One region of the Pseudoalteromonas sp. SG45-3 genome, then DNA from elsewhere that is predicted to be linked to it. Evidence: predicted binding sites of a transcription regulator. Region 1 holds the regulator's gene; each other region holds the start of a gene.
What was found. The regulator FliA, encoded in region 1, starts transcription of late flagellar genes. The targets are predictions, from matches to a motif close to CTAAAGNTNNNNNNNNNNNNGCCGATA.
Positions count from the first base shown of each region.

Region 2: the regulator FliA is predicted to act here: its motif matches at 1,492-1,518, upstream of pomA (flagellar motor protein PomA).
Region 3: the regulator FliA is predicted to act here: its motif matches at 2,366-2,392, upstream of H5126_RS20555 (DUF5610 domain-containing protein).

Region 1 is NZ_JACJEN010000013.1:48,064-55,477, reverse strand. Features, by position in the region: gene H5126_RS14420 (chemotaxis protein CheA) at 1-1,583, opposite strand, end outside; gene H5126_RS14415 (protein phosphatase CheZ) at 1,599-2,372, opposite strand; gene cheY (chemotaxis response regulator CheY) at 2,390-2,773, opposite strand; gene H5126_RS14405 (RNA polymerase sigma factor FliA) at 2,814-3,524, opposite strand; gene H5126_RS14400 (MinD/ParA family protein) at 3,551-4,411, opposite strand; gene flhF (flagellar biosynthesis protein FlhF) at 4,404-5,885, opposite strand; gene flhA (flagellar biosynthesis protein FlhA) at 5,907-7,414, opposite strand, start outside.
Region 2 is NZ_JACJEN010000020.1:68,261-75,674, reverse strand. Features, by position in the region: gene H5126_RS17905 (flagellar motor protein MotB) at 1-662, opposite strand, end outside; gene pomA (flagellar motor protein PomA) at 665-1,432, opposite strand; gene H5126_RS17895 (exodeoxyribonuclease VII small subunit) at 1,754-1,996, shown strand; gene ispA ((2E,6E)-farnesyl diphosphate synthase) at 1,999-2,886, shown strand; gene dxs (1-deoxy-D-xylulose-5-phosphate synthase) at 2,992-4,854, shown strand; gene H5126_RS17880 (hypothetical protein) at 5,055-7,166, shown strand; gene H5126_RS17875 (ligand-binding sensor domain-containing diguanylate cyclase) at 7,208-7,414, opposite strand, start outside.
Region 3 is NZ_JACJEN010000032.1:18,598-26,011, reverse strand. Features, by position in the region: gene H5126_RS20565 (RNA-binding protein) at 1-368, shown strand, start outside; gene murI (glutamate racemase) at 331-1,131, opposite strand; gene H5126_RS20555 (DUF5610 domain-containing protein) at 1,197-2,336, opposite strand; gene trmA (tRNA (uridine(54)-C5)-methyltransferase TrmA) at 2,499-3,596, shown strand; gene H5126_RS20545 (thiol:disulfide interchange protein DsbA/DsbL) at 3,662-4,300, opposite strand; gene H5126_RS20540 (thiol:disulfide interchange protein DsbA/DsbL) at 4,317-4,940, opposite strand; gene H5126_RS20535 (serine/threonine protein kinase) at 4,975-5,949, opposite strand; gene ccoG (cytochrome c oxidase accessory protein CcoG) at 6,035-7,414, opposite strand, start outside.

The DNA of each region.
Region 1 (7,414 bases):
CCTTTACTAATTGCAATTTTTTTCAGTTTTTCAGCATCCATACCTGCACCATCATCTTTGATGGTTAGCAAAATATGGTCGCCCTCTTGAGACGCTGATAAAGTAACATTACCTGTTCTAGACTTACCTGCAGCTTCACGAACAGCGGGCATTTCAATACCATGGTCAACTGAGTTTCTAACTAAATGCACAAGCGGATCGGCAAGTGCTTCAACTAAGTTTTTATCTAGATCGGTTTCTTCACCAATAAGCTTTAAATCAATATCTTTATTCAAGCTACGTGCTAAATCGCGTACAACGCGAGGGAAGCGACCAAATACTTTCTTAATTGGTTGCATTCGCGTTTGCATAACCGCACCTTGAATATCCGCAGTCACCACATCTAAGTTAGAGATTGCTTTACCCATCGCTTCACTGTCTGAGTTAGTCGCTAAACTAACCAAACGATTTCGTACAAGAACTAACTCACCAACCATATTCATAATTTGATCGAGTCGTTTTGTATCTACGCGAACAGTGGTCTCTGCTGCTGGTGGCGCTGATTTTTTTGGAGCTGCTGCTGGTGGTACTTTAGCTACTGGCTTCTCTGGCGCTTTTTCAACTGGTTTTGGAGTAGGAGCTTTAGCTGGCTCAGCTTTTTTTACTGGTTCACTCACTTGTTTAGCTGGCGGTGAAACAGGTTCAGGTTGTTTTGCAGCTGGCGCACTTTCTATCGATTTAGGAGCAGTGCCTTTACCATGAAGTTCATCAAGAAGCGCTTCAAATTCGTCATCACTAATTTCATCATCTGATGAATTAACTGTATTTACAGCTGGTATAGCAGATTCTACAGGTGTTTTATTGGCATCATTTTGTTCAGGTTTGCTCGTAACTTCACCAAAACTGCCAACACCATGTAACTCGTCTAATAAGCTGTCAAATTCATCATCAGTAATATCACCACTAAAATCACTACTACTTGCTACTGGTTTTTCAACTGCAGGACCTTGTCCTTTACCGTGCAGCTCATCAAGTAAGCTTTCAAATTCGTCTTCAGTGATTTCATCTATTTCAGCATCGCTAACCGAAGGCGCTCCGCTAAATAGTTCATCAAATGCAAACGGATCTTCATCATCAGCTACCGGTGTATCCACCACTTCATTATGAGGTTGTTCAACCTCTGTTTGTGAAAAGGCTTCAGTGGCTTCGGCTTCTGTTGGAGGTAGACCTAAGATATGAAGAGTATGAAGTAATTCAGGATCTGCAGGTTCAGGCTTGTCTCTGTTTTGGATAGTCGCAAACATCTCATTAATGGTGTCTAGTGCTTGTAAAATAACATCCATTAACTCTGAGTTGACTGTTCGCACGCCTTGACGTAGTAAATCAAATACGTTTTCAGCACCGTGACAAGCATCAACAAGTTCTGTCATAGCTAAAAAGCCTGCACCACCTTTTACAGTGTGAAAACCTCTAAATATAGCGTTTAGTAACTCGGTATCTTCTGGATTATTTTCCAGCTCAACTAACTGTTCAGATAAAAGCTCTAGGATTTCTCCAGCCTCTACAAGAAAGTCTTGTAAAATATCTTCATCGACTTCAAACATGCAGTTACTCTCCTCTTAGAAGCCCAAACTTGATAAAAGATCATCAACTTCATCTTGATCAGATACAACATCATTACGCGATTCTTTATCAATAATAGGGCCTTCAGGACCTGCTAAAGTTTGTGTGGCAACTGGTTCTTTTATTTTTTGTTGTTCTACTTTATTCGCGGTGCTGTCAGTGTCGTCTTGTTCAGCAAACGCAGTTAAAAGATGAAGTAAACTTTCTTCTACTTCCCTAACAAGTTCAATAACACGGCGAATAACTTGACCTGTTAAGTCTTGATAGTCTTGAGCCATCAGTACATTTGTCATTAAGCTTTGAAGCTCATCAGTCTTATGATGAGAGTTGTTCATAAACTTATCGATGCTATGGCAAAGTTGCTTAAACTCACCAAGCTCAATTTCGCGGCTCATTAAACGATCCCATGTCGGTTTGATATGAGATATTTCGTCCGCTAACTGTTGGGCTATAGGTAAACTGGCCTCCACTGCATCCATTGTTTTATTAGCCGCATTTTCTGTCATTTCTATAACATAATTAAGCCGCTTTTTAGCATCTGGAATCGCATCTGTCGTTATATCAGTTAAGCGAGTATCAAGCTCAAAACTTTTAAGGGCTTCGTGCAGTTGACGAGTCAACTTTCCAACTTCAGCAAATAATTCAGACTGCTCTTTAGATGCAGCCTCTAAAATCAACTGATTTGCTTTGTCTTGCTCATCATTTTCTAAAAAAACAACGAGCTGACGAGCTTGTTCTAACGTTATTTGAGGCGCAGCTGGTGCTGGCATAAGCCTCTCCCCCATCATTAGCCTAAGCGTTCAAATACTTTTTCTAATTTAGTTTTTAATGTTCCAGCCGTAAATGGCTTAACAATATAACCATTAACACCAGCTTGCGCTGCAGCTATTATTTGTTCTTTTTTAGCCTCTGCCGTTACCATTAATACAGGGATATGTTTTAACTTATCGTCTGCACGTATTGCTCTTAAAAGATCAATACCCTGCATTCCAGGCATATTCCAATCCGTAACTACAAAATCAAACACTTGATTTTGCAACATAGGCAAAGCTGTAGACCCATCATCAGCTTCTTGAACGTTAGTGAAACCTAAGTCACGTAACAGGTTTTTTATAATGCGTCTCATTGTTGAAAAATCATCAACTACAAGAATTTTCATGTTTTTATCCAAAACATCCCCCAGTGAGGTATTAACCTTTGTTTACTTACTACTAATTTATCCAGTCATTGATTTTAGCTTTAAGCTTAATCATCGCCTGACCATGTATCTGACTTACACGCGATTCACTTACATCGAGTATATGTCCTATTTCTTTTAAATTCATTTCATCGTTGTAGTACAAAGAAAGCACCATTGCATCACGCTCTGGTAATGACTTAATTGCACTTAGCAAAGACTCATTAAACCTATCATTTTTAACATTATTAAAAGGTTTATCTTGTGCTAAATCTTGGCCTACAGGAGTAATAACATCCTCATCTACACCAAGGTCTTCAATGCCTAATATTTTACTCGTATTCGCATCATTTAAAATATGATGGTACTCATTGAGCGAAATTTCAAGTTTTTCAGCAACTTCTATGTCCGTTGGTTCGCGGTTCAGACTACTTTCTAGCTCAGTAATTGCTTCTGCAACTTGCCTGTTTTTACGGTGAACTGAACGAGGAGCCCAATCACCACGGCGCATTTCATCAAGCATAGCACCGCGAATACGAATACCTGCAAAAGTTTCAAAGCTTGCGCCTTTTGTTGCATCAAAGTTTTTCGAAGCCTCTATTAAGCCTATCATTCCTGATTGAATTAAATCATCAAGTTGAACGCTAGGTGGTAATCGAGCAATTAGATGACATGCCACTTTTTTAACAAGTGATGCATGCTTCTCAACAATCACATTTAAATTTTGTGTTGATTGATATCCCATAGCTCTATTCACCAGTGTTGTCATAATTAACCGTTTACTAGTTTCTCAATGAAAAACTCTAAATGCCCAGATGGTTGGTTGGGTATTGGCCATTTAACTGCTTTTGTTGCCAGCGTTTTAAACGCAAGAGCGGCTGGCGAATTTGGAAAGAGCTCTACTATTACTTTTTGACGACGTGTTGCTTTGCGCATATTTTCATCATAAGGAACCGTTGCTACTAGCTCCATTGATACATCTAAAAAGCGGTCGGTAACTTTAGATAGCTTTGCAAACAATTCAGTGCCTTCACGCATACTGCGCACCATATTGGCAACAATTTTAAATTTATAAACGCCGTGCTCACGACTTAATACTTTAATAAGTGCGTAAGCGTCGGTGATTGATGTCGGCTCATCGCATACAACAACCATTACATCTTGCGCTGCACGCGAGAAGCTCAGTACCATGTCTGAAATACCAGCAGCTGTATCTACAATTAAAATATCAAATTCGGTATTCAATTCGCTAAACGCACGAATTAGCCCAGCATGCTCAGATGGTGATAATTCAACCATACTTTGCGAACCCGATGTAGCGGGTACAATTTTAATTCCTGCAGGGCCTTCAACTAAAATTTCATCAAGCTCACATTCACCAGACAAGACATGTGACAAGTTACGCTCTACACGTAAACCAAGCATCACATCACAGTTTGCTAAACCCAAGTCAGCATCCAGCACTAATACTCGATTACCTTGCTGCCCAAGTGCAATAGCTGTATTTAGAGAAACATTTGTTTTCCCTACTCCACCTTTACCACCGGTTACAGCGATAACTTTTACGCCGTTGTTATTGTTTTGACTCATTTTGCGCAGGCCGCTTGCTTGATCTAATACTGTGTTAATCATACATCCCTACTGTGCTTGGCGCCACTGCTTGGTGCCTTGAATGTTGTTCTTTTGTTCTTTTTAAATATAATTGCTCAGCCTTTTTAACTAGTTTCTCAGCATTTGCAACACGAATATCCTCTGGTACTCGTTGACCATTAGTAAGATACCCTATTGGAAGGCGATTTTGAATCGCAATACTAATAATCTCACCCAAACTTAATGATTCGTCTAACTTAGTGAAAATACAGCCACTTAACTGTACTTTTTTAAAGTGACGTACAGTTTCTTGCAATACATTAATTTGTGCTGTCGCGCTAAGTACTAAGTAGCTGCGAATATCTACACGTTGGTTACGCATTAACGTGTTTAATTGCTCAGTTAAACGTAAATCTCGCTGGCTCATACCTGCTGTGTCAATTAATACTAGACGTTTATTTCGTAAATGATATAAAACTTCAGCTAATTCATTAGCATCTTTAACTTGCTTAACACCACAACCAATAATACGACCATATGTTGCAAGTTGTTCATAAGCACCAATTCTGTATGTATCAGTGGTTATTAACGCCACTTTATCGGCACCATATTTTTGTGCGCCTAGAGCTGCAAGCTTAGCAACAGTCGTTGTTTTACCCACACCTGTTGGACCCACTAACGCATATACACCACCTTGGCGAAGTATTTCATTATTGGTTGTTTGCATTTGATCTTCGACCATAGTTAACAATGCTTTCCAACCTTGCTTACGAGACACATCATCAGGTACAAAACATGCCATTTGCTGTGCTACTTCTTTATCAATGCCCATACCGACTAAACGGTCAACCATACAAGCGCGTGTTGGATCGCGACGCGCCATATCTTGCTGCATCAAGCCTGATACTTGGTGCTCAAGTAATTGACGAATTGCGTTCATTTCTTCACGCATTGTTGTCATTTCTTCGCTTTCATTATTAGGTGCTTGTTGGCGAGTGGTTACTGGGCTATCTAAATCATCAAAGTCGCGGTCTAAATCATCAAAGCCTAAGCTATCCGCTTGAGTTTGTGGACGAACTGGCGCAGCAGCTTCAGGAGCAAACATATTTTTAGTACGCTGCCCCATATCAGGTTCTTGATAGTTATCAGTAGTATCAATACCCGATTGTGAAAACATCGATGCAAGCTCAGGAGAACGAGGACGCGGTGATTGACGCTCTAATAATGCTTGTAGGCTGTCAGCAACTTTTGCTTGAGGCTCAGGCTTGGCACGCTGTGGCTCTGGTTTTACAAAGTTATGCATGCTTTGTTGTGGCGCCTGAGTACGCGGCTCTGCAGGGCGTTGTGGTTGCGCTGCTACTTTAGGGGCTGCTTTGTCATAATCAACTGCCGCTACAATTTCTACACCGTTAGCCAGTTTTTTATTTGACATAATAACCGCATCAACACCTAACTCATCTTTAACTTCTTTAAGTGCTGTGCGCATATCTTTAGCAAAAAAACGTTTAATTTTCATGATTCAACCCCTGTTAAAATCTTATTGTTGGCCTACCGAGCTTACAATTTTGATCTGTCTTTCGTCTGGTACCTCTTGATAAGACATCACTCTCAATCCTGGAATGGTGTACTTAACAAAACGAGATAACACAGTGCGTAACATTCCTGACGTTAGCAATATAGAAGGTTCGCCGGCCATTTCTTGATTTTGATGCGCTTGTGTCAATGACACTTGAAGTCGCTCTGCAAGTCCTGGCTCAATACCGGCACCTTCATCGCCTGCATTTTGTAATGACTGATGCAACATCTGTTCCAACTCAGGCGCCAAGGTTATGACAGGGATTTCTGATGACATTCCCACCGCATCTTGAACAATTAATCTACGCAGTGAAATACGCACTGCAGCCGTTAATACATCAGGGTCTTGACTACGTGGGCCATACTCAACAAGGGTTTGAACAATTGAGCGCATATCGCGAATAGCCACGCCTTCATTTAATAAATTTTGTAGTACTTTTACAATAGCAGTTAATGGCAATACATCAGGTACTAGTCCTTCCACTAAGCGAGGATGGCTTTTAGCAAGCATATCAAGTAGGTTTTGAACTTCTTCATGCCCTAGTAATAACGCTGCACTGTTAGTTAATAACTGGCTAATATGAGTGGCAACTACCGTGGCTGAATCTACAACGGTATAACCTAGTGATTGTGCTTCATCTTTTTGATCAGGCTTGATCCATACGGCATCAAGGCCAAACGCAGGATCTTTTGTTTCAACCCCTTTAATTGGACCAAATACTTGTCCTGGGTTAATCGCTAGCTCGTCGCCATGCTTAAGCTCGCTTTCACCGGTTGAAACCCCCATTAGCGTTATTCTGTAAGCATTAGGGTCAAGCTCTAAGTTGTCGCGTATATGTACCGGCGGCACTAAAAAACCAAGCTCTTGAGAAAGCTTTTTACGCACCCCCTTAATACGATTAAGTAGCTCACCACCTTGTGATTGGTCCACTAACGGAATTAATCTATAACCGACTTCTAAGCCAATTACATCAACCTGCTGAACGTCATCCCAGCCTAGTTCTTTTTGTTCTTGTTTATTAGCAACCCCCGTTGCAACACTTCCGCCATTAGCGGCCTCTTCAGCTTCTGCCGCAGCAGCTTTTAATTTACTTTGCTGTGTGTAGTAAGCTAAGTAACCCAGTAACGCACCTAAACTTAAAAAAGCAATATGCGGCATACCAGGCACTAAGCCCATGATGATCAAAATACCAGATGCAATAAAGAGTGACTTTTCGTTGCCTAGTTGTTTCTTAAATTGGTCCCCCATATTGAGCGACTCATTTTGGCGTGTTACAACAATCGCGGTACCAATTGAAAGCAGTAAAGAAGGGAGTTGAGCAACTAAGCCATCGCCGATGGTAAGTAATGTATATACTTCCATTGCATTGCCAAAACTCAAATTGTGCTGGATCATACCGACAAATAAACCACCAACAATATTGATGATTAGTATAACAATACCTGCAATCGCATCACCTTTTACAAATT
Region 2 (7,414 bases), on a different contig from region 1:
CCAGATACAGTTATTTCGCCAGGTACATCTTTTAACAGTACACCAATATCTTGAATTATGGGTTTAAACTTAGGTTGTAAAAATGCACTACCCGAAGGAAATGAACCATTCTCTCTAATACGAATAATTATTTGCTGCCCTAAAGATTCAAGCTCAATTGCACCATCTATTATTTGCTTTTCAAGCTGCTGCGCGATTTTTTTAACGAGCTCGTTAGTTTGTTCCTGATCGGCCGCTGAAGTTGCTTGCTCTGACGATTGCTCTTGAGAAGTACTACGAGATTCGCCACCACGTTTATCCCCGCGTTGTTCTTGCCTGCCGCCAGCTGAGCTTTCATCTCCAGCCTGAAACTCTAACATTTGTTGAGTCATTTCGACTGTTTGCTGCTGAATGGTTTCTATTGGGGTTGGCTCTGGTTTGCCTGGGGTAAACTCCATAGCAATAACAGAGGTACCTTTAGGGATATCTTTTACTTCAATTTTATTCTGCACACCAAAAGCAAACTTCATAGAGCCCGCAATTTGTTTAAACTTAAGTACATCCATTTCTGAAAACGCAAGCAAGAGTACAAAAAAGCACATTAACAGTGACATTAAATCGGCAAACGTTCCCATCCATGCTGGTAGGCCTGGTGGTGGGCATTTGCACTCTTGATCAGACATAATTACTCCTCGGTATCTACTTTGCGTTTAGATTCAGCTAAGTAATTTTTCAAAATACCTTCGATAACTTTTGGATTTTGGCCATCTTGTATACCTAAAATAGCATCTAAAATTAAACGCTGATTCATAGCTTCTTCGTCTTTACGCAGTTCAAGTTTTACCTGAATAGGAATTGCCACAACATTGGCTAAAAACGCACCATATAAAGTTGTTAAAAGCGCTACCGCCATTGCCGGGCCAATTGCTTTTGGGTCATCCATGTTAGATAACATTGCAACTAAGCCAATTAGAGTACCAATCATTCCCATTGCTGGTGCAATATCGGCTAATGACTTAAATAAGCCTGCACCCATTTCATGTCGAGTAGTGGTTAAAGAGATGTCTTTTTGAAGTGTGGCGCGAACAACATCTGCGTCATGGCCATCAACAAGCATGTCGACGCCTTTGCGCATAAATGGATTTGGGATTTCAGCTTCTTCGAGTGCTAAAAAGCCACCTTTACGAGCTGAATCAGCAAGTTCTACTGCTTTTTCAATAAGTTCTTCTGGCGTTTCAATTTTAAACATAAACGCTTTAGCAACAACTTTACCTATACCCAAAAACTGCGACATGGTGAAATTTGATAAAACAATGAAAAGTGAACCACCAAATACAATTACACTAGAAGGAGCATCGGCAAACATAGCCATTTCACCGCTACTACTCATAAACATAGACATGACAATTAAGCCAATTGCGCCTAGGATCCCGATTATGGTTGCTAAATCCACATTTCCTCCAGAAGTTTCATGCTTAATGGCCTTATCATAAACTTTTATTATTAACTGCTTATCGGCAACATATTGAATTGCTTAAGCCATTTTTATAAATAAACATAAAAAGCAGCCTTTAGCACTATTTTAGATCAAGTTATAAGGGCTACCTAATTATCAATTGATTTATTAAACTAACAGACCGCTATTAAGGCTTTATTAATACACTTGAAATATAATTTAACGTTATAAAGGTAAAAAACCAATATCATCCTTTGACCTAGTTTAGCATTCCCCCTAAAATTGACCCCTAAATTTATTATGTAAGCTGAAATAAAGATGGCGACTAAAAAACCTGAAAACTTAAGTTTCGAACAAGCACTAGAAGAATTATCTACAATCGTTAGTGACATGGAACAAGGTGACTTATCGCTTGAGCAATCGTTAAAGCAATTTGAGCGTGGAATTGCATTAGCAAGTGCTTCATCAGGTAAATTACAGCAAGCAGAACAAAAAGTATCAATTTTGATGGGGAATGGCGAAAAGTCAGTTCTTACGAATTTTGATAATGATATGGAATAGCTGTGAGCATAAATAATTATATCGAACGTGCTCAAAAAGATGTAGTAGCGACCTTACAACAGCATTTTAAACAGTCTCTCGATACTGAAGAAACAGTCAAGAACGCCACCCAGTATGGATTATTTAATGGCGGTAAAAGATTACGTCCATTTTTAGTTTATGCCACAGGTAAAATGCTCGGTGCAAACCAGCAAGACTTACATGTACTTGCAGCTGCAATTGAGTGTATCCATAGCTATTCGCTAGTTCATGATGATTTGCCCGCTATGGACGATGACGACTTACGCCGTGGCCGCCCTACTTGCCACATAGAATTTGGCGAGGCAAATGCAATTTTAGCCGGTGATGCCCTACAAACACTCGCCTTTGAGCTTATTGCGAACCACAAATTTACATGCTCGTCGCAAACACAAGTAAAAATGATTGCTACGCTTGCCAACGCATCAGGCCTTGAGGGCATGGTAGGCGGACAAGGTCTTGACATAGCAGCAACAGATAAAGTAATTACCGTACAAGAGCTTGAGCGAATACATAAGCTAAAAACCGGAGCTTTAATTAATTGTGCAATTACACTTGGTGCACTGTGCAGTGAAAAGGCAGATCAACAAACCTTAGAAAATTTAAGCATTTTTGGGTATGCTATAGGGCTGGCGTTTCAAGTACACGACGACATTTTAGATGTTGAAGGCGATACGGTTACTTTAGGTAAACCACAAGGCTCCGATATTGCCGCGAATAAAGCGACATATCCGGCGTTATTAGGTATGCTAGGCGCTAAAGAAAAGGCGCAAAATTTAATACAACAAGCCCATGAAGCGTTGGCAAATATAGATGCTGACACAACACTTCTTGCGTCGCTAGCAAATTACCTAATTGAGCGTGACCACTAATTTTTGCTCATACGTATTGCAATTAGCACTGACATTATTACTCAACATTAATTATTCGTAAAAGCTTTGAATGAATTAATGTTAGCGAAGGATATATATAAAACCATGACACTTGATAGTAGCAAGTATCCATTACTTAATTTGGTTGACGAGCCAGCCCAATTGCGTGACTTAGCGCAAGACAAACTCCCTGCATTTAGCAATGAGCTGCGCGATTATTTACTCAACTCAGTATCGCAAAGTAGCGGTCATCTAGCGTCTGGTTTAGGGACGGTTGAACTAACCGTTGCGCTACATTATGTTTATAACACTCCAGACGATCGCCTAGTTTGGGATGTGGGTCACCAAGCTTATCCACATAAAATTCTTACAGGTCGTCGCGACCAAATGCACACTATTCGCCAAAAAGACGGTTTGCACCCTTTTCCTTTTCGCGATGAAAGCCAATACGATACGTTTAGCGTAGGTCATTCAAGCACCTCTATTTCAGCTGCCTTAGGTATGTCTATTGCCGCCCAAAAAGAAGGCAAAGGTCGAAAATCTGTAGCCATTATTGGTGACGGAGCTATCACCGCAGGCATGGCATTTGAAGCGATGAATCATTTAGGCGATGTAAAATCAGACATGCTTATTATTTTAAATGATAACGAAATGTCGATTTCAGAAAATGTTGGCGCATTAACAAATCACTTTGCCCGAATTTTATCAGGTAGCTTTTATACTAACATTCGTGAAGGCAGTAAAAAGTTACTCTCAGGTGTGCCTCCGGTAAAGCAACTTGCCAGTAAAATGGAAGAGCACATTAAGGGCATGATGATCCCGGGGACCTTCTTTGAAGAATTAGGCCTAAATTACATAGGCCCAATTGATGGTCACGATGTAAACATGCTTGTAGATACATTGCGTAATATGCGTAATTTAAAAGGCCCACAGCTTTTACATATAAAAACGCAAAAAGGTAAGGGCTACAAACCGGCTGAAGCCGATCCTATTGGCTACCATGGTGTACCAAAATTCGATCCGAGCACAACTAGCCTGCCTAAATCTAAACCTAGCGCTGCTACTTTTTCAAAAGTTTTCGGCGATTGGTTATGCGACATGGCAAAGCAAGACAGCAAGTTAATGGCTATTACGCCAGCAATGCGCGAAGGCTCTGGCATGGTACGTTTTTCTAAAGAGTTTCCAGATCAATACTTTGATGTGGCCATTGCAGAGCAGCATGCTGTTACTTTAGCAGCTGGTTTTGCTTGTGAAGGTTTAAAACCTGTTGTTGCTATTTACTCGAGCTTTTTACAACGTGCGTATGACCAATTAATACATGATGTTGCACTGCAAAACTTACCTGTATTATTTGCCATTGACCGCGCTGGTATTGTTGGAGCCGATGGTGAAACTCACCAAGGTGCGTACGATTTAAGCTTTATGCGCTGTATTCCAAATATGGTAATTATGGCACCAAGCGACACCAACGAATGCCGCCAAATGCTATACACCGGTTATAAAGAAAACTGCCCTGTTGCAGTTCGTTACCCTCGAGGTAGCGCAGGTACTGCAGACATTGAAAGCACTATGCAACTGCTTGAAATAGGTAAGGCAGATACAATTAAGAAAGGCAGTAAAATTGCCATTTTATCGTTCGGTACATTACTTGAAAACGCCCAGCTTGCAGCTAACGAATTAGATGCAACGCTTGTTAATATGCGTTTTATTAAACCACTTGATACTGCACTTTTAAATGAGCTTGCTACTAGCCACAATACCTTTGTTACGCTTGAAGATAACGCGATTGCTGGCGGTGCCGGCTCTGCAGTTAATGAATACTTGGCAACGCAAAAAGCTGATATTAATATCCTTAACTTAGGTATTCCTGATGAGTTTATTAAACACGGCACGCAAGATGAAATGCACGATGAAATGGGATTAGGCGAGCAAGGAATATTAAACGCTATTAAGGCGTTTATCGCTTAAGCTATTTACTTAGTTTATTAAAAAGGAGCCTCAAGGCTCCTTTTTTTGTTTTTAATTTTAACTTTTTTGCATCCAGTTTCATTTTATAGCCGTTATTGATATGAGGTTAACATGTAAATAATCAGTGCCGCTTAGTCTATGCCTTATGAGCAAGCGCGTTATTTACCTACATTTGATGGAATATTTAAAAGGTAAAAATGATGAATAAAGCTAATTTAACAACTCATTCAACACAAAAAAACACACTTAAACACACGCTTAGTTTTTCAGCTTTAACACTTGCAGTATTAATCGGCATTACAGGCTGTAGCTCAGACGATGGTGAAAACGGCGTAGATGGTATTGCAGGCACCGATGGACAAAACGGTACCGACGGTACAAATGGCAACCCTGGTTTTGCATCAGCCACATTAATTTTGGCAAACAATGGCGAGAGCAATACAGGCACTATCGATTTAATTAACCAAAACGCCTCTAAACTAAAAACCTTTAATACAACAGCTAACGAAGGCGTTGCATTTGATAGCTTAGGTAATTTATTGCAAGCAAGCGACAGCGAAAATGGCAGTATTAAAACTATTTGCCAGCTTGCAAATCGTAGTGACGGCGCAACCTATACAGCTAATACAGATCGCGAAATAACAGGTAATAACACAACACTGGTAAACCCTAAAGGAATAGCTGTAGCACAAAAGAGTGGCCTTGTTTTTATTGCTGACTTTGGCGCTATGCAAGTAACGACTTTTGGCGCTACAGCCGCGGGCGATGCAGCGCCTTTAGGCACAACTATTACAGAAGCGGCGCCGTGGGATGTTGATTATGATGAATCTAACGACCGCCTTTATGTAGCACTAACAAATGGTGATGTAGCCGTTTATGATAATTTTGTTGGTGGTGAATTTGCCGCAATGCCAAGCCGCACAATTACTCCAAGTAATAATGATGGCACGCAAATATCTGTAAATATTCACGGCATTGTTTATGACTCAAATACTAATAAACTTGTTTTGTCTGATGTAGGCAGTGCCTCAGACGCAACCGATGGTTCGTTATTTGTAATTAATAATGCTTCAACTGCAGAGGGCTTAGTAAGCGTTGCACGAAGTATTGCCGGTCCAGCAACAATGCTTGGTAACCCAGTTGATATTAGCCTTGAAGGTAGTGACTTACGTGTAGCTGAAAAATCAAATGATGCTGTTCTTGTGTTCAGCAATATATTTTCAGGTGAGAGCGGCGATATCACTCCTGATTTAGTTACCTCAACAATTAAACCTGAGTCAATTACTAAACTGGGTATACAAAATGAGATGGCTGATATTTCAGATAGTGATACCGCTAATATGGCGCTGCTAGGTGTTGCTGTAAGTAGTAATCCGGGCACTGCAGGTGAAACAACTGGGCAAATTAGTCGATTAAGTTCACAACTTAACACAGAAATTGGCAACTATAATGCAAGTCAAACTATCGAAAGTGTAACTTTTGATAAAGCGGGTAATAGTTATACAACGTTCGATAACAGTACAACCTCAATTGGCGGTATTGTTATTTCAAATAAAGTGGCAATAAACAGAGATGGGCAAACTTATAATACGAACCAAGACAGCATTATTACTGGTTCGAATACAGGCCTTATATCTCCTAAAGGTCTTGATGTGGCTTCTGATAGCGGTATGATTTTAGTTGCAGAAAATAATGCAGATACTCCAAGCATTTCAATATTTTCAACTTGCACCACAGGGGATGCAAGCCCATTAATGACGCTTACGTTTGCAAACGATGCTCGCCCTTGGGATGTTGATTACGATGCAAACACTGATCGAGCTTTTGTAGCACTAACAAATGGAACCGTTGCTGTATTTGACGAAGTTAAAAGCAAACTAATGGCTGGTAGTACTAATATTGCAGTTGAGGATAGGCTTATAACGCCAGCAAATGCAGGTACAGCAGTAGCAGCACCAAGCAACATGCACGGCATCGACTACGACTCGCTAAGTGGCTCGCTAATACTCTCTGATGTTGGTAGCGCAGCAGTTGCTGACGATGGCAAAATATACGTCTTGAATAACGTAGCAACTGCATCGGGCTTGGTAAACATAAGTACCACTATTAGCGGTCCAAATACCCTACTGGGTAACCCTGTTGATATTATGTATACCGGAACAGATTTATACGTAGCTGAGAAGTCAAATAATGTGGTTATGCGATTTAATAATATTTTAAGCAGTGCAGGCGGTGATATAAGCGCCGATACCAGTACGGCATTTACAGCCCCTGAGTCGATTGCAATATTACCAGCTTGGCTTAACAAATAGAGTTAACCTCACCATGCCTGACCAATAACCTTGGTCGGGCATTATCGCATCCACACTTTTATATCTGCCAAGCCATTACTTTGTAAAATACCTAATTGCTGATCAACATTAGAGTTTTGTTCAAACTCAAATGCATCGAGCTGATCATCAAACGTAATATTAGCCACACCATCACCACCGCGCTTTTTAACTTGATGCAGTGCTATATCTGCTAAGTTAATAGAGGTTTCCCAGCTAATTACCTGTCC
Region 3 (7,414 bases), on a different contig from region 1:
TTGGTGCTGGTTTATTAATTGGTGCGATTGCTATTGCTGCAATATCATCTGATGTGACTGAAGAAGCTGAAGTTAAAACAAAAACGCTTTATGTTGGTAACCTTCCTTATCGTGCAAACGAAGGTGTGGTTCGTGCATTATTTGAAGAACAAGGCAAAGTATTCAATGTTCGTTTATTAAAGGATAAGAATACTGGCAAACGTCGTGGCTTTGGTTTTGTTGAAATGGCGCAAGCTGATGCAGACAATGCAATTGCTAACTTGAACGATAGCGAGTTCCAACAACGTACTTTGAAGGTACGTGAAGCAAAACAAAAACAAGAAGATGATTCTAATGCTCTACGTACTGAGACGGATCAGTCAGTGTAACTAGCTTTACCGCTAGCTTATTGCTAAACACATCAGCCGTTGCATAATATTGCAGCGGCTTTTTTATGTCTGTTTGTTTATCCATACATAAGTTAAGTTGGTTAAGTAGGAAGTTGACTCTATTTGCTATCGCTACACCTGAATCAAGTAATTTTACATTCCCTTCAAAGTACTGACTAATCGGCCCTGCTAATATCGGAAAGTGCGTACACCCTAGTACAAGTACATCTATAGTTTTATCTATATGTAGTTCATCGAGTACTTGATACAACTTATTTGTATCTAAAGAGCCTGTAAAAAAGCATTCCTCAGCTAACGTTACTAATTCAACACTGCTATAAAGGTTAACGATTACATTACGTGCATGTTCAGCAATTAATGTTTTTGTGTATGAACTGGCGACCGTTGCCGGCGTGGCTAACAAGCCAATATGATTTGAGCGTGTTAATTCTGCCGCAGGCTTTATTGCTGGCACAACACCTACAATAGGAATATCCGTAATTTGGCGAACAGCGCTGAGTGCAGATGTAGAAGCTGTATTACACGCTATTACAATTAAATCGACGTTAAGCGTGTTGGCTTTGATGAAATGAATAAGTGAACATAATCGGTTAATTATAGTTTGTTGGGATTGAGCACCATAAGGTAGTAATGCATTATCCATAAAATAGCTGTACTGAGCATTGGGGATACTTTGCTTGATATGTTCAAGTACAGTAGTTCCACCAATACCTGAATCAAAGACCATTATATGCGCTGACAAACTACCGTTCCTACTTTACTTTAAGATCGGCAGTTTGCCATGAGGTTTTTATAAAAGAAAGTAGTTTAACTTTGCGTGGCTTCTAAATCAGTAAGCCTGTCGGCTGCTGAATTTAACTGATTAAGGTTTTCGAACATAGACTCTGTATAATCTACTAACTTATCTATTTGTTCCTGATCTTGATTTAACCATTGGAGAATGCCAGCTAGCTGATTTTGTAATCCAAGCTCACCCGCTTTTTCAAAAGCATTTTTAAGGTCGTCATTAAAAGGGGCTAACCCCTCTGCTACTTGTTTTTCTGGTGCTGGTTTATATCCTTCATAGCTTTTAACTGTTGCTATTGTTTTTGTTTGGCGTAAATCCATAGAAAAAGCCACCAGCTGATCGCTGTCTAAACTCAGCTCTTGCGCTTGTTCAAATGCTTCATCTAAATCACCACCAAAAAAGGTTTTACTTAAATCTTGTAAGTCTTCCATCATCGCATTAATAGCTTCTTGCTCTTGCTCGTTTAAGTCACCATTTACCGACATCGAAAATGATACCTGTCGAGATTGCGATGATGAGCTTGCAAACGACTCACTATTACTATTTTGCTGATAGCCACTTGCCGATTGAGATTCAAATGCATCAGCAAAGCTAATACTTACCTCATCGCCTTCTGCTGTAGTAAATTTATACTCTGCATTACTCGTCATACTGACGTATTGGGCCTGGCTTATATTTACGCTGGCAGGTTGTGGGTTAAATAACGACTCTTCAAACTTATCCAGCCCATTGTAAATTCCCTCTTTGGACTTATTAATGCCCTCTTCCATGTCACCATTAAATACGCCTGTACCTTTGAGTTCATCAACAGCGTCATCAATCCCTATTTGGACTCCTTTGCGCGCATCGCCTAGCATATCTTTGAGCTTTTCGTCATCAGCGCCGTTAGCTTTTGCTTTATTTACAGCACTACTTACAAAATCGAGTACGTTTTTTACTATTTCATCAAAATCAAATAGTGGTTTATCTGCTTTTTTTTCTGCGATAGGTAATCCAAGCTGCTCAGCCATTTTATCGCCAAGCACCTTTGCGGCCAACTCTCGGCCTCGTTGTTGATAGCTATCTTGAGGAGACGTAATTGTAGGTTGCTGTATATCAGCTTTATTATTGAATTTATTGATGTTGTTGTTTGGCGTAAAGCCATAATTACCTATTTTCATGATTCGTCTCCTAAGCGTGCGTAGTTTATTATCGGCTATAACAACAAAAACTAAAGTACAATGTTCAATAAAACAGCATAAATGCTAGCCAAAACTAGACAAATACGCAGCGCTCCCTACAATAGCGCCGATAAACAGATCTTAGATAAGGTAGTAGCGTTAATGGCAGTTATTAAAATAGATACCACACAGTACCAAGCGCAGTTAAGTGAAAAAGAGCAGCGAATTAGTACGCAGTTTCAACGTTTTGGTGTGGAGCAATTAGAAGTATTTAGCTCAGAGCCAACTAACTACCGCCAACGTGCTGAATTTAGAGTATGGCACGACGGTGATGATCTGTTTCACATTATGTTTGATCAACAAACAAAAGAAAAAATCCGTGTTGATACATTTGACCCAGCAGCGCCTCTAGTAGGTGAAATAATGCAGGTGATGATTGAAAATCTTAAGCCTTGTGAAATATTACGCCGTAAGTTATTTCAAATCGATTACCTATCAACGCTAAGCGGTGAAATTTTAGTAAGCTTGCTTTATCACAAACCACTGGATGATGAATGGTTAAGTGAAATTAAAGCACTGAAAGAAAAGCTTAGCAGTAAATACAAAATTGACTTTATAGGTCGTGCTCGCAAACAAAAAGAAGTACTAGGTGATGACTTTGTAACTGAACGTTTAACAGTTAATGGGCAAGAGCTTATTTATCAACAAGTAGAAAATAGCTTTACTCAGCCTAATGCAAAAGTAAATATTAATATGCTGGAGTGGGCACAAGATTTATGTAAACCACTTAAAAATGATTTACTAGAATTGTATTGTGGTAACGGTAACTTTTCAATTGCATTAGCAGGTTCTTTTAATAAAGTATTAGCGACGGAAATATCAAAATCATCTGTTCACTCTGCTCAATACAACATTGCTAAAAACAACGTAGAGAACTTAGATATTATTCGTATGTCTAGTGAAGAGTTTACTCAAGCAATGAATGGCGAGCGTACTTTCTCTCGTTTAGATGGTATTGATTTAAAAAGCTATGACTGCCAAACCATATTAGTTGATCCACCACGCGCGGGCATGGATGAATTAACGTGTGACTTAGTGGCTAACTACGAAAGCATAATTTATATATCCTGTAATCCTGAAACTCTTGAGCGTGACCTTGATCACTTAACACGTACGCATAACGTTAAGCGCTTTGCTATATTTGATCAGTTCCCTTATACGCATCACATTGAGTCGGGCGTTTTCTTACAGCGCAAATAAATACGTTCAGTAAACGTTACCCATAAAAAAAGCTCCTTAAGGAGCTTTTTTTGTTTTAGCTAAACTTACTTGTTAGCTAAGTAATTTATTAATTTGCTAATGTCTTCAGGTTTAGTAATACCCGACTCACGACCTAGGTTTAATTTGTACTTACCATTTACAATAAAGGTAGGTACGCCACGTAGTGCGCCTTTTTCTTTAAAGTAGTCTTGGTCGCGTTTCATTTTAGAGCTCAGCGTACGTACCGAGAAGCTTTTAAACAGCTTATCAAACTTATCACCATCAACGCCCTGCGCTACAAATATATCTTTTACATCTGCAAGCTCATTAAATTTAGCGCGCTTTGTATGGATATGATTAAAGATTGCAGAAATAATCTGATCTTTTTGTGGAAGCACTTCAGCTGTCGCCAGTGCTTGGCTCATCATCTGTTGGTTTTCTGGGTCACGTACACCTACAAAATCAACATGGCTCTTTTTAAATTTAACGTTTTTATCAAGCTTAGGCTTAAACTCACCAATTAGTGCTTCCATGTTATTACATGCAGGGCAGTAAAATGAGAAGAACTCTTTAACCTCTGGCTTTTTAGTTGCACGCTCAGAAACTACGTCGTAATGCACGCCTTCTTCATACGTTGCTGCAAAGCTTGTTGCTGCCATAGGAAGTAATATTGCAAGCAAACCTGCTTTAACTAATTTAATCATTATTATGCTCCGAAATTTATAGTGCTAATAAAAACGCTACTAACTCATCAAGTTCTTTTTGATTTTTGATGGTGTTGAGGTTTATTTTATATTTATCGTTAACAATAAAAGTAGGTACACCTGTAAGTGCGCCTAATTTTGAATATTTATTCTGTTTGTTTTGCATTGCTTGCTCAGCTGAAATAACAGGCATGCTTGCAATCTCTTGATCAAATGTTGCGCTATCAATACCATTTACTTCAAGTAATTTTTTAACGTCTTTCATTTCAGTTAATGGTGCACGTTGAACATGGATACTTTTAAAAATTTGATCGCTAATACTTTGCGCCTGACCATGCTGCTTAGCAATTAAGTAAGCAAAGCTTAAATTACTTTGTGCTTGTGGTGACACGCCACCTAAAAAGTTAACGTGGTTTTTAATAAACTCAGCGCCTTCTGGCAAGCCTTTTTCAATTGCTTTTGCTACTGGTTCAAACTTAAAGCAATGTGGACAGTAAAATGAGAAAAACTCAGTTACTTGCGGTGACTTGCTTTTGTCTACATCTATAACAGTGTATTGATTATCAACTTCAAACTGTGCAGCAAGTGCTGCAAATGGTAAACATAAAAGTAATAAACTCAGTTTTAATTTTTTAAGCATTTGTATCTCGTTGTACTTGTCTTTAAATAAAATATTACGGCAATAACTTTAACGGTGCTTCTTGCAATGCTGCAAGTTGCTCTTTCAGTGCTAAAATTTGTTGCTCCCAGTATTTGTCATCAGCAAACCATGTAAAGTTCCGCACAAAAGCAGGATCACTCCATCGTTTAGCTACCCATCCCATATAATGAATAATACGCATTGCTCGCAGCGGTTCAATTAATTTGAGTTGAGAGTGATCAAAATCACAAAACTCTTCATACGCATTTACAAGGGTGTCTAACTGTAACAGTTGCGTCGCTCTATCGCCACTGAGCATCATCCATAAATCTTGGATTGCAGGACCTTGGCGGCTGTCATCTAAATCAACAAACATTAGCGCATCACCTGCCCATAAAATATTACCAACGTGGCAGTCACCATGTAAGCGAATACTTTGCACATCTTTATACTGTTTTTGCGCCTGCTCTATCACTAAATCTAAAATAGTATAAAAAGCAGTATTTATTCCCATGGGCACTAAGTTACTTTTTTGAAGATGAACTTTGGCTGTATGCAAATACTCCTCGCAGGTAACTGTTGGCCTATAAGTAAAAGGTTTTGTTTTAGCTACTTGGTGCATACGGCCAATCAATCGCCCCATTACATCAAGCTGATCTAAATTATCAACCTCAAATAAACGCCCGCCTACACTTGGAAACAACACAAACAAATACCCTTCGTGTTCAAACAAGCTTTGCCCATTATATAAAATAGGGGCAACAACGGGTACTTCTGCATCCGCTAGTTCAAATGCAAAGTCATGCTCTTCTTGAATTTGCTCTTTACTCCAGCGCTCTGGGCGATAAAACTTCACTACGTAACGCAGGCCATCATCCGCTTTAAATTGGTACACTCTGTTTTCATAGCTATTGAGCGCTAATAAACCAGATTCGGCGTACACACCTACGCTTTCTATTGCATCGAGTATTAGATCAGGTGTTAAGTCAATAAAACTAAATTTACTCATACTCTTCTTATATAAAATAAAAGCGGGTTATATACCCGCTTTTGTTAATTGCTATATCAACTTACCTAATTAAGGTAAGTTGCGATTATCGCGCTTTAAAAAAGTTACTCGACTGCGATATTGTCTCATCCGGCTCATCTACCGGTGAAAGCACAAAGTTAAACTCAGTCATCGGCGCCTTCAAATCATAAGGGTCCATTACAAGTGACAATGGTACGTTATGAGATTCCCCTGCCTGCACAGTAAATGACTGCTTACCAATATACTTAAAGTTATCTAACCCTTGTACTTTAATATTAAAGGTTTGCTCGTACTGCGCTTTATTAATTACCTTTAATGTATAGGTGTTCTCTACTAAACCATCAAAATCGACACGATATAATTGGTTTCGGTCACGAATAATATCAAAGTCCATTGTTTTACGCAGTGCTATATTAGCGACAAGCGCTCCCGTAAGCACAACAAGTATGACCGTGTAACCAATAATTTTAGCTCGCAGTGGATTCGTTTTATTTTCTGGGGTTTCGAGATTTCGCTCTGTCGTATATGAAATAAGCCCACGCGGGTATTCCATTTTATCCATTACGCCATCACACGCATCAATACATGCACCACAGTTGATACACTCAGCTTGTAGCCCATTTCTAATATCAATACCTGTTGGGCACACTTGAACGCACAAGTTACAGTCTATACAGTCGCCTAGTTCTAAATCTTTATGGTCTACTTTACGTGAACGAGGACCACGGCTTTCACCTCGGCTTTCGTCGTACGTTACGGTGTATGTGTCTTTATCAAACATAGCTGATTGAAAACGAGAGTAAGGACAGATGTGTAAACACATAATTTCTCGCATCCAACCGGCATTACCATAAGTACATGCAGCAAAGAAAATAATACTGACTAGTGCATAACCGCCTACATCAAACGTTACAAAGTCAGGGAGTAACTCCCTTATTGGCGTAAAATAACCCACAAAAGAAATAGCGGTATACAACGAAAACAATACCCAACTAGTATGCTTTGCCGTCTTACGCCAAAACTTATCAAAATTCATGGGTCGTTGATCGAGTTTTTTACGTTGATTAGCCGTGCCTTCAAGCTTTTCTTCGAACCAAATAAAAATAAAAGTCCAAACAGTTTGCGGACATGTGTAGCCACACCACACCCGTCCATAGAAGGTGGTCACTAGAAACAACGCAAATGCTGCCAACATAAAAATAAACGCTAATATAGTAAAATCTTGAGGCCATAGCGTTAAACCAAAAATATTGTATTTTTGACCAATTAGATCAAACAGCACAGCTTGCTGGCCATTAAAATTAATCCAAGGTAGTAACATAAACGCAAGCAGGCCTAAGAAGCCAATGCGCTGTCTAAGTAATTGATGTAGACCTTTTACAGCACGCACATAAATACGATTTCGGGGATTGAACCTATCATCTTGACGGCTTAAATCCGGTTT